2 regions of the Pseudomonas sp. BR20 genome follow, and region 2 is predicted to be linked to the other one. Evidence: riboswitches for the same ligand, from Rfam matches in the RefSeq annotation. Region 2 holds a riboswitch; the other holds the start of a gene.
What was found. A riboswitch is a leader RNA that binds a small molecule or an ion and turns the genes downstream of it on or off. The one in region 2 is predicted to bind cobalamin.
Positions count from the first base shown of each region.

Region 1: another riboswitch for cobalamin. It lies ahead of cobO (cob(I)yrinic acid a,c-diamide adenosyltransferase); the one in region 2 lies ahead of cobW (cobalamin biosynthesis protein CobW).

Region 1 covers NZ_CP172012.1:5,045,248-5,050,940, forward strand. The annotation lists gene cbiB (adenosylcobinamide-phosphate synthase CbiB) at 1-547, opposite strand, end outside; gene bluB (5,6-dimethylbenzimidazole synthase) at 544-1,194, opposite strand; gene ACHPFG_RS23180 (cobyrinate a,c-diamide synthase) at 1,191-2,540, opposite strand; gene cobO (cob(I)yrinic acid a,c-diamide adenosyltransferase) at 2,537-3,148, opposite strand; cobalamin riboswitch at 3,222-3,478, opposite strand; gene ACHPFG_RS23190 (PQQ-dependent sugar dehydrogenase) at 3,578-4,891, shown strand; gene ACHPFG_RS23195 (C40 family peptidase) at 4,965-5,501, opposite strand; gene ACHPFG_RS23200 (C40 family peptidase) at 5,646-5,693, opposite strand, start outside.
Region 2 covers NZ_CP172012.1:3,853,166-3,858,858, reverse strand. The annotation lists gene nfuA (Fe-S biogenesis protein NfuA) at 1-570, shown strand, start outside; gene cobM (precorrin-4 C(11)-methyltransferase) at 821-1,567, opposite strand; gene ACHPFG_RS17810 (cobalamin biosynthesis protein) at 1,638-2,030, opposite strand; gene ACHPFG_RS17805 (CbtA family protein) at 2,027-2,731, opposite strand; gene ACHPFG_RS17800 (CbtB domain-containing protein) at 2,743-2,931, opposite strand; cobalamin riboswitch at 3,029-3,233, opposite strand; cobalamin riboswitch at 3,276-3,475, shown strand; gene cobW (cobalamin biosynthesis protein CobW) at 3,569-4,630, shown strand; gene cobN (cobaltochelatase subunit CobN) at 4,634-5,693, shown strand, end outside.

The DNA.
Region 1 (5,693 bases), 1.2 Mb from region 2:
AGCGTTCATTGCGATAGCCCCACATGGCGTCGAGGGTGTTGCTCAGGCGGTAGAGCACTACGCCTGGCACACCGGCGACGACAAACCAGAACAGCGCGGCAAACACCGCATCGCTGCCGTTTTCCAGCACCGATTCGGTGGCGGCGCGGGCGACTTCGGTGCGGTCCAGCTCACTGGTCTGGCGGCTGACCAGGTAGCTCACCCGTGTGCGGGCCGCGTCGAGGTCATCGCTGCGCAGGGCCTGGGCCACCGGGATCACATGCTCGCCGAGGCTGCGCATGCCGAGGGCGCAGTACAACGCGAGGATCTCCAGAACCCAGCCGATATACGGCGCCCACGACAACGCGGTGGCCAGCAGGGTCAACGGCACCACGGCGATAAACCACGCGGTCACGCCATGGCTGCGCCAGCCACGGCCACCGCTGTTGAAACGCTGCTCGATGCGCCCGGCAAAATTGCCGAACGCCACCAGCGGATGCCAGCGCCTGGGCTCGCCCAGCAGCGCATCCAGCGCCACCGCAGCGACACACAGCAAAGCCACACTCATTGACTCACTCCCCACACATTCTCATACAACATGTCACTCAACGGCCGAGGCTCGGTCCAGCCTTCGAGCTGCAACATCGGTGCCGGGTAAAATTCCGTCACCGGCCCCAGGCACAAGACCGCCAGGGGTTTCGCACCGGGCGGCAGGCCCAGCAGGTCGGCCAGGGCCTGGGGTTCGAACAGCGAGACCCAGCCCATGCCCAGCCCCTCGACCCGCGCGGCCAGCCACAGGTTCTGGATCGCACAGGACAGCGACGCCAGGTCCATCTCCGGCAAGGTGCGCCGCCCGAAGATGTGGCGCTCGCGATCATCCATCAACGCCGCCACCAGCACTTCGGCGCAGTCGTGGATACCTTCGACCTTGAGCTTCATGAACGCGTCGGAGCGCTCGCCCAACGCCTCGGCGGTGCGCATGCGCTCTTCTTCCACCAACTGTTGAATCTGGCTTCGTAACGCGCGGTCGCTGATGCGGATAAACCGCCAAGGCTGCATCAGGCCGACGCTGGGCGCCTGGTGCGCGGCCTGGAGCAGGCGATGCAGCAATTCGGGGGCGACCATGCCGCCGCTGAAGTGGCGCATGTCACGGCGTTCGGCGATGGCGCGGTAGACGGCGTCGCGGTCGGCCTGGGGGAAAGCGTTGTCGGTCATAGCCCTATTGGGGGCAAGCCCCCTCCCACAGTGGATAGGGTTTCAGCTCGGTCCGGCGCAAACAAGGCGGCTACCGCCGTCGGATTCGACGGGAAATAGAAGTGCACGTAAGAGGCGGTCATCCGCCCCTGTCGGAAGACCGCTTCGGCACCGCGCCCGCCGTTCGGGCTGAGGCCACGGGCAATCGGCTGGCACTCGGTGCTGGTCAGGGAATGATGATACGTGTGCCCGCGCAGCACGCCTTCCGGCAGTTCGACGCTTTGCAGGGCCAGGGCGGCCAGTTTCTTTTGCATCACCGCATCGCCTTGCAGCAGGCCGACCAGTTCGGCGCGGATGCCGTCGACATCGGTGAGCGAATCCAGCAGGTAGAGCATGCCGCCGCACTCGGCGAGCAAGGGCTTGCCGGCGGCATGGTGGTTACGAATAGCTTCAAGCATCGGGGTGTTTTCCGACAACGCCTGGTGATGAAGTTCCGGGTAACCGCCGGGCAAATAGAGACTGTCAGCCTCGGGCAGCTGGCGATCATGGATCGGCGAGAAAAACGTCAGTTCGGCCCCCATCGCTCGCAGCAGGTCAAGGCTGGCGCCATAGGTGAAGGCGAAGGCTTCGTCACGGGCCACCGCAATGCGTACACCGGCCAGCAACGGCTCGGCCGCGATCACTTCCGGCGCGGCGAAGGTCACCGGTGGCGGCAATGCGACTTCACAGCTGCTGCCCAATGCCTGGGCGGCGGCGTCCAGGCGCACGTCGAGATCGTTCAGCTCGCTGGCTTGCACCAGGCCCAAATGGCGGCTGGGCAGTTCGATCCCGGTTTCGCGGGACAGTGCGCCATACCAGCGCAGGCCTTCGGTCAGGCTGCCTTCCAGCAGTTGCGCATGGCGCAGGGTACCGACGCGGTTGGCCAGCACCCCGGCGAATGGCAGGTCCGGCTGATAGCGCGCCAGGCCCAGCGCCAGGGCGCCAAAGGTCTGGGCCATGGCGGTGCCGTCGATTACTGCGAGCACCGGCACGCCGAAGTGCCGCGCCAGATCGGCGCTGGACGGTGTGCCATCGAACAGGCCCATCACACCTTCGATCAGGATCAGGTCGGCCTCGCCCGCCGCTTCCCACAGCAGGCGACGACTTTCCTGCTCGCCCACCATCCACATGTCCAATTGATACACCGGCGCACCGCTGGCGCGCTCGTGGATCATCGGGTCCAAGAAGTCCGGGCCGCATTTGAACACGCGCACCTTGCGCCCCAGGTTGCGGTGCAAACGGGCCAGCGCGGCGGTGACGGTGGTTTTGCCCTGGCCGGACGCCGGTGCGGCGATCAGGACGGCCGGGCAATGACGGGGCTGATTCAAAGTTCGACGCCCTTCTGTGCCTTGATACCGGCCTGGAACGCGTGCTTGAGCATGCCCATTTCGGTGACGGTGTCGCCCATTTCGATCAGTTCAGGCTTGGCGCCACGGCCGGTGACCACCACGTGTTGCATCGGCGGACGGGCTTGCAGGTCGCTGAGAACCTGATCTAGGTCCAGGTAGCCATGCTTGAGGGCGATGTTCAGCTCATCCAGCACCACCAGGCCGATGGTGGGGTCTTGCAGCAGTTCACGGGAGACGGCCCAGGCGGCTTCGGCGGCGGCGATATCGCGTTGGCGGTCCTGGGTCTCCCAGGTGAAGCCTTCGCCCATCACGTGGAAACGCACCTGTTCGGGGAAGCGACGGAAGAACAACTCCTCACCGGTGCTGTTGCGCCCTTTGATGAACTGCACCACACCACACTGCATGCCGTGGCCCATGGCGCGCGCGAGCATGCCGAATGCGGAACTGCTCTTGCCTTTGCCGTTGCCGGTCAGCACCAGCAGCAAGCCGCACTCATTGGGGGAATTGGCGATGCGCTCGTCGATCACGGCTTTTTTGCGCAGCATGCGCGCCAGGTGGCGTTCGTCGCGGTCGGGGGTATCGGTCATGGCAGCTCTCCGTTGGGGCTGGACAAAAACGGCAGGCAGGAAAAAACAGACAGCCAAGCATCGCCCACCGTGATGCTGTTGGATGATCCAGGCCGGTCTCCGGGCTCATGAGTGGCGCGCTTGCTCATCTACAGAGCGAACACGCCGACGGCGCGCCTTCCCATATCGCGGGCGATACAGTGGCAAAAGGCACCGTCTTGACTCATTTACCGTTGCGGGGGCAGCGCCGGAATCGCGGCAGCACTGTGTACAAGTGCGCTCGCTCACCGGCTTCCCTGTTTCACTCGGTCGACCCATGGGTCACAGAGCACCTGGAACAAGCCGCGAAGGTTAGTGGGTTGGGGGTGGAGCGTCAATTAAAGCTGGCCTTGCACTTGAACCATCGCACCAGCGCCCTCCTCTACCCTTACAGGTATCAAGGAGAACACCATGCATAAAACCAGACTCGCCCTACTCATCATGCTCGCCGGCACCCTCGCCGCCTGCGGTGAAAGCTCCACCCTGCAGGTGTCCGACGGCACCGGGCCATCGCCCCAGCTACCGGAACCGAACAAAACCCTGATCCCCACCGTGAACATTGCCCCGGCAATCGGCTGGCCAGAGGGCGTGAAGCCAACCGCAGCGGCCGGCACCCAAGTAGCGGCGTTCGCTGAAGGCCTGGACCACCCGCGCTGGCTATATGTGCTGCCCAACGGCGATGTGCTGGTGGCGGAAACCAATGCGCCGCCCAAACCGGATGATTCCACGGGCATTCGCGGCTGGGTCATGGAGAAGGTCATGGGCCGCGCCGGTGCCGGGGTGCCAAGCCCGAACCGCATCACCCTGTTGCGCGATGCCGATCACGATGGCGTCGCCGAGACCCGCACGGTGTTCCTGGAAAACCTCAACTCGCCCTTCGGCATGACACTGGTCGGCAATGACCTGTACGTGGCCGATTCGGACAAGCTGTTGCGCTTCCCCTATCAAGCGGGTGAAACCGCGATCAAGGCGCCTGGCACCAAGGTGGTCGACCTGCCGGGCGGCAGCATCAATCACCACTGGACCAAGAACGTGGTCGCCAGCAAGGACGGCAGCAAACTGTATGTGAGCGTCGGCTCCAACAGTAACGTCGGCGAAAACGGTCTTGAAGCGGAACAGGGCCGGGCGGCTATCTGGGAAGTGGATCGCGCCAGCGGCCAGCACCGCATTTTCGCTTCCGGCCTGCGCAACCCTAACGGCATGGCCTGGGAACCCCAGAGCGGCAAGCTATGGACAGCGGTAAACGAGCGCGATGAGATCGGCAGCGACCTGGTGCCGGACTACATCACCTCGGTCAAGGATGGCGGGTTCTATGGCTGGCCCTTCAGCTATTACGGCCAGCATGTGGATGTGCGCGTCACACCGCAGAACCTGGACCTGGTGGCCAAGGCAATTGCGCCGGACTATGCGGTGGGGCCGCACACGGCGTCTTTGGGCCTGACGTTCGCCGAGGGCAGCAAACTCCCGGCGCCTTTCAGTAACGGCGCGTTCATCGGCCAGCATGGCTCGTGGAATCGCAAGCCACACAGTGGCTACAAGGTGATCTTCGTACCATTCGAGGGTGGCCAGCCTAAAGGTCAGCCGGTGGATGTGCTGACCGGGTTCCTCGACAAAGATGAGAAAGCCATGGGTCGGCCGGTGGGCGTGGTGATTGATCAGCAGGGGGATCTGCTGGTGGCGGATGATGTGGGGAATAAGGTGTGGCGGGTGTCGGCGGCTCAATAAACGCCTCCAGAAGCAACATAAAACCAATGTGGGAGGGGGCAAGCCCCCTCCCACATTTAGTTCGGTGTTTGGTTCAGGGATTACGTGCCAGGTTTGCTGGCAACACACGCTTGGCGCTCAGATAAGCATTCTGCCAATACGCCTTGGACAAGGTATCCAGCTTCACCGTACCGCCGGTTTGCGGTGCATGGACAAAGCGGCCTTCGCCCACGTAGATCCCGGCGTGGCTGACCTGGGAACCGCCACCGGTGGCGAAGAACAGCAAATCGCCGGTTTGCAGGTTCTGCTCACTGACATCCTGGGCGCGCATCACGATCAGTTCGCGGGTGGTGCGCGGCAGGGAGATGCCGGCGGCGTCGCGGAAGACAAAGCCGATCAGGCCGCTGCAATCAAAACCCGAGTCCGGCGTGTTGCCGCCCCAACGGTAAGGCGTGCCGACCAGGCCCAGCGCACGAAAGAGCACGTCTTCGGCCGCAGGCGAGAAATTCTGGGTGGAATAGTTGAATACCGGCTTGGGCTTGACCGCAACGGGAGCAGGCGGCGGCCGGCTGGCGCAGGCGCTGATCAGCGCGGCGCAGAGAATAAGGAGCAGGCGGGCTGTGGTCGACATGTGCAGAACAATCCTGGTCTGGATGCGGCTATCGCTGCCGAACGCTGAAAACCAGAACGCGCAAGCAAAGCTCGCGCGAACGGATTACAACAATGTCCAGGGATTCTAGCCCTTACACGTCAAACTTCAAGTATCACTTTAAGTTTACTTACTGGCGGTAACCGTAGTCGGGGCCATGGCGAGTGCGCGCTT
Region 2 (5,693 bases):
ATTACCGACGCCGCCCACGATTACCTGGCTGACCTGCTGTCGAAGCAGAACACCCCGGGTATCGGCATCCGCGTCTTTATCACCCAGCCTGGCACCCAGTACGCCGAGACGTGCATCGCCTACTGCAAGCCCGGTGAAGAGAAACCTGAAGACACCGCCCTGGGGCTGAAAAGCTTCACCGCGTATATCGACAACTTCAGCGAAGCCTTCCTGGACGATGCCGTGGTCGACTACGCCACCGACCGTATGGGCGGCCAGTTGACCATCAAGGCGCCCAACGCCAAGGTGCCGAACGTCAACGCCGACAGCCCGGTCAACGAGCGTATCAACTACTACCTGCAAACCGAGATCAACCCGGGGCTGGCCAGCCACGGCGGTCAGGTCAGCTTGATCGACGTCGTCGATGACGGCATCGCCGTATTGAAGTTCGGCGGCGGCTGCCAGGGCTGTGGCCAGGCGGACGTGACCCTGCGTGAAGGCATTGAGCGCACTTTGCTGGAGCGCATTCCGGAGCTCAAGGGCGTCCGTGACGTGACAGACCACACGCAGAAAGAAAACGCCTACTACTGAGTAAGGCGTTCACTGCGAACATAAAAAACGGCGCCCGTGAGCGCCGTTTTTTTATGCTTTTAATTCAAGCTCTTACACCATCTATCTAACAATAAAGATCAAGTGTGGGAGGGGGCTTGCTCCCGATAGCGGTGCCTCAGTCGTCTCATGAGGAAGCTGACACACCGCTATCGGGAGCAAGCCCTCTCCCACATTTTTTGTGTTTATTCAGTTTAATCAATGTTTTATTGGTTATTCGTGAAGTAAATAATCAAGGTCGATAAAGGTGCGCATGCCCGGCCCGATACAGTGATGACTCACTGAAACTGTCACTGGCCAGCACCCGGCCCACCACGATCAGCGCCGTACGCCGAAAGCCCTTGGCGGCGACTTTGTCGGCAACATCGCTGAGTGTGCCAACCACCCAATCCTGATCCGGCCATGTCGCCCGGTGCACCACCGCAATCGGGCAGTCCGCGCCATAGTGTGGCAGCAGTTCGGCGACGATCTTCTCCAGATGATTGACCCCCAGGTGAATCGCCATGGTCGTGCCATGCCGGGCCAGGCTGTCGAACTCTTCCCCGGCCGGCATGCTGGTTTTATCGGCGTAGCGGGTCAGGATCACGCTTTGGGCGATGTCCGGCAGGGTCAGTTCCGTTTCCAGCAACGCGGCGCAGGCTGCCACCGCCGTTACTCCGGGAATGATCTGGAAAGGGATGCCCAACTCACGCAAGTAACGGATCTGCTCGCCAATCGCGCCATACAGGCTCGGGTCGCCGGAGTGCACGCGGGCCACATCCTGGCCGTTGGCGTGGGCGGTGTTGATCAGTTCGATGATCTGTTCCAGGTGCAGTTCGGCGCTGTTGACCACCTGTTGCGCCTGATGTCCTTCCAGCACCGCCGCCGGCACCAGCGAGCCGGCATAGATGATCACCGGGCAACTGCGGATCAGGCGTTGGCCTTTGACGGTGATCAATTCCGGATCGCCGGGGCCGGCGCCGATGAAGTAGACGGTCATGGAGAATTCCTGTGCAAAAGCGGGCGAGCATGAAGATTGCTCATGATCGGGAAGGGCGATTATCGGGATTTTAGCTGGCGCAGGCCAATGCAAAGGTGGCCTGGGCGGTTTTCTGGCGAGTGATCAACAAGCGGGCAGGACCGCCGCAGAGCTGTTCGGCCAGGGCCAGGGCAGCGCTTTCCGCGATGCCATAACAGCCGGTATGGGCAAAGGCGACGTTGGATTTGTGGCTCAGCCGGTCTTCATACGCCGCCAGTTGCGCGGCGCTGAAGCACTGCAACGGCAGATTGAGCAAGCGGGCCAGGGCGAGCAACCCAGGCTCGTCCTGTTTACGGTCGATGCTGGCCAGTGCCGTGACACGCTGGCGCTCAATCCCGCCATTGGCGAGGGCGCTGTCAAACAGGCCCAGCAGGGTGTCTACATCACAACCCCGCTGGCAACCCAGGCCGACCACCAGGGTCATGCCGAGTATTGGTCGTCGCGGTTGCGGCGGAACAGCCAGGCACTGATCAGGCCGAGCGCCAGCCAGAACGCCACGTTGGTCAACTGCGAAGCGATCTTGAACTGCGCTTCGAGGGCTTCCGGCGCCAGCATGGAATGGGTTTCCGGCTGCGGCGCGCCGATCACATGCGGCACCACCAGGATCGCCACGCCTAGGACTTTCAGCAGCCAGTTGCGCCCAAACACGATCAGGGCAATACCGGCCGCCGTCGAGGCAGCGGTGCCGATCCACCAGATTTGCCGTTGCGCCAGGTCAGCGGCGGCAGTGCCCGGCAGCTCCGGTGGCAGGCCCAGGGTGGGCGCCAGTACAAAGGTGGCGTAACCGGCCAGGCCCCAGAGCAAGCCTTGGGCCGTACGGGTAGGGGCGCGCAGGGTATAGAGGCCGGCGAGCATCAGGGCGAAGCCGACGGCGACCACGAGGTTGCCGCCGGTGGTCGACAGCACGCGTTGCCAGCCGTCTGCCGGCTCCCAGGCTTCGGCGTCGTGGGTGTGCGCGGCGGCGCCCGCGGCGTGCTCATGCACGACTTCAGTCGCGGCTGGGGCCTTTTCAAAGGTTTCCGCCTGAAGAATCAGCGGCGCGACCCAGAAGCTTTGCAGCAAGGTCAGCAGCAGGGCGGCCAGCAAGCCGGTGAACCCTGCGGTTTGCGCAATACGCTTGATCATGTCGGCAGACCTCAGTGGCACGGGAACGCGGCGCTGTGGCGGGTATCGTGGGCCGCGTTGTGCACCGCCTCGATATGCGAGAAGCCGGCAAAATACACCAGGCACGCGCCGAGGATCGACGCACCGATGGCGGCGGTCAGGCGTTGGCTGAGGGTGGCGGAGCTGCTGGCGGTGTGCGAGGTGCTGCTGATGATCGACATGGCGCGTCCCTTTCAGGTGTCAGGGTGAAACGAGCGCATGCAAACCCCGCGAGCCAGGCACGCAGGGTTTTAACAGCGCCCGCCCACCGCGGGTTTGTTATTCGATGTTATTCGGGCCGGTCTCCGGGCTTGCGAGGGACACTGGGTCTATAAAGCGTCGCCTTCCCATGCCATACAGGCACAGTGGATCTGACGCTTCACTCGCTTACCGTTGCGGGGGCAGCACCGGACTCGTCATAACGCTATGACTCACCGGTTTCCCGTTTCACCCTGTGAAGGGCACCCGAAACAAGATGTGTAGGAGAGCATGGGCCGGGGACGGTAGTCAAATGCGGCGAGCCCCTGTAGCCTTGCACCTTCGAGGTTCTTCGGCCCAGGCCGAAGCTAAGAAGGGAACGCGGTCCAAGCCGCGGCTGCCCCCGCAACTGTGAAGGGTTTATCTGACTGCCACGCCACTGCCATTACGGCGGGAAGGCGCAGTCAGCGCCGGTCGCAAGACCCGCAAGCCCCAAGCCAGGAGACCTGCCTCGTCACCGATTTTCCAATTCAACCGGGCGGGGTGATCCGGTGACGAAATCTGCTGCTGCGCGCCGCCGCAGGGCCTATCGTCCCGTATGCCCGCCCCAAAGGGCATCCGATGAAAACACTGGCCAAACTCCCCGTCACCATCGTTACCGGCTTCCTCGGCTCGGGCAAAACCACCTTGCTGCGCCATATGCTCGACAACGCCCAGGGCCGTCGCATTGCGGTGATCGTCAACGAGTTCGGCGAGCTGGGCATCGACGGTGAGATCCTCAAGCAGTGCTCCATCGGTTGCACCGAAGAAGAGGCCAACGGCCGCGTGTACGAGCTGGCCAACGGCTGCCTGTGCTGCACGGTGCAGGAAGAGTTCTTCCCGGTGATGCGCGAACTGGTCGCCCGTCGCGGCGACCTCGACCATATCCTTATCGAAACCTCGGGCCTGGCCCTGCCAAAACCGTTGGTACAGGCCTTCCAGTGGCCGGAAATCCGCAGCGCCTGCACGGTTGATGCCGTCATCACCGTGGTCGACAGCCCGGCCGTGGCCGCCGGCACCTTTGCCGCGTTCCCGGACCAGGTCGATGCCCAGCGCAAACTCGACCCGAACCTGGACCATGAATCGCCGCTGCACGAGCTGTTTGCCGACCAACTGGCCAGCGCCGACCTGGTGATCCTCAACAAATCCGACCTGATCAGCGCCGAAGACCTGGCCCGTGTACGCCTGGAAGTCGCCGAAGAACTGCCGCCGGCTGTGAAGGTCATCGAAGCCAGCAGCGGTCGCCTGCCGTTGGATGTATTGATCGGTCTCGGCGCGGGTTCCGAAGAACATATCGACGGTCGCCATAGCCACCACGATCATCACCACGATGGTGAAGACGATCATGATCACGATGCCTTCGATTCCATCTCCATCGACCTGCCCCAAGCCGACGAGGCGCTGCTGCTCGACGCCCTGACCCAATTGGTGGTTCAGCACGGCATCCTGCGCGTCAAAGGCTTCGCCGCCATCCCGAACAAACCGATGCGCCTGCTGATCCAGGGCGTGGGCACGCGTTTCGACAAGCACTTCGACCGTGCCTGGGGCGCCGACGAAGCGCGCATCACACGGCTGGTGCTGATCGGCCAGGAGCTGGACGCGGCGGGCCTCGAAGCGCAACTGCGCGCCGCCCTCAGCGTTTAACCCATGCACCTGCTCAGGACTCAGCCCGGTGGTTTCGTCGCGGACGACAATATTGCCGACCTTGGCCAAACCCCCGCCGAACTGGTGATTCTGTGCAGCGGCGATTCCAGCCTGGCGCTGCTGGCCGAAGCGGCCCAGCAGTTGCCGGAGGACTACCCCAGCCTGCGCCTGGCCAACCCGATGCAGGTGCAGAACCATGCCTCGGTCGACCTGTATGTAGACGAAGTGCTGCGCCACGCCAAGGTCATCCTGATTTCGCTGCATGGCGGCATCGGTTACTGGCGCTACGGCATCGAGCGTCTGGTGGAGCTGGCCGCGCGCGGCGTCACCCTGATCCTGGTGCCGGGGGATGATCGCCCGGACCCGGAACTCAGCGGCCTGAGCACGGTGAATGCCGAACAGCGCGACCGCCTGTGGCGCTTCCTTCGTCAGGGTGGTTTGGGCAATGCCCTGGACTTCTATCGCTGCCTGGCCAGCGGCTACCTGGGACGCGACTATGCCTGGGCCGAGCCGCAAACCCTGCCGCGCACGGCGATTTATCACCCGCATAAAGCCAACCCTCGTCTCAATGACTGGCAGACCGAGTGGCACGCGGATTGGCCCGTGGCGGCGGTGCTGTTCTACCGCTCGCACCTGCAGGCGGCCAATACCGGTTTTATCGACGTGTTCTGCCAGCGCTTGCAGGCGGCGGGCCTTAACCCGTTGCCGATGGCGGTGGCCAGTTTGAAAGAGCCCGGCTGCCTGACGGTGGTCGAGGACCTGCTGGATGAGGTCGGCGCGGCGGTGATCCTGAACACCACCGGTTTTGCCCAATCCAGCCCCGAGGCCCCGCATCTGCGGCCGTTTCGTCGCAATATCCCGGTGATCCAGGCGATTTGCGCCCAGGATAACCAGCCGGGCTGGCAGGCCAGCGAGCAAGGCCTTGGCCCTCGCGACCTGGCGATGCACATTGCCTTGCCCGAGCTGGACGGGCGGATTATCAGCCGGCCGATCAGCTTCAAGGATCTGGCCTGGCGCAGCGAGCGCAGCCAGTCGGACGTGGTGTGCTACCGCGCAGCGCCCG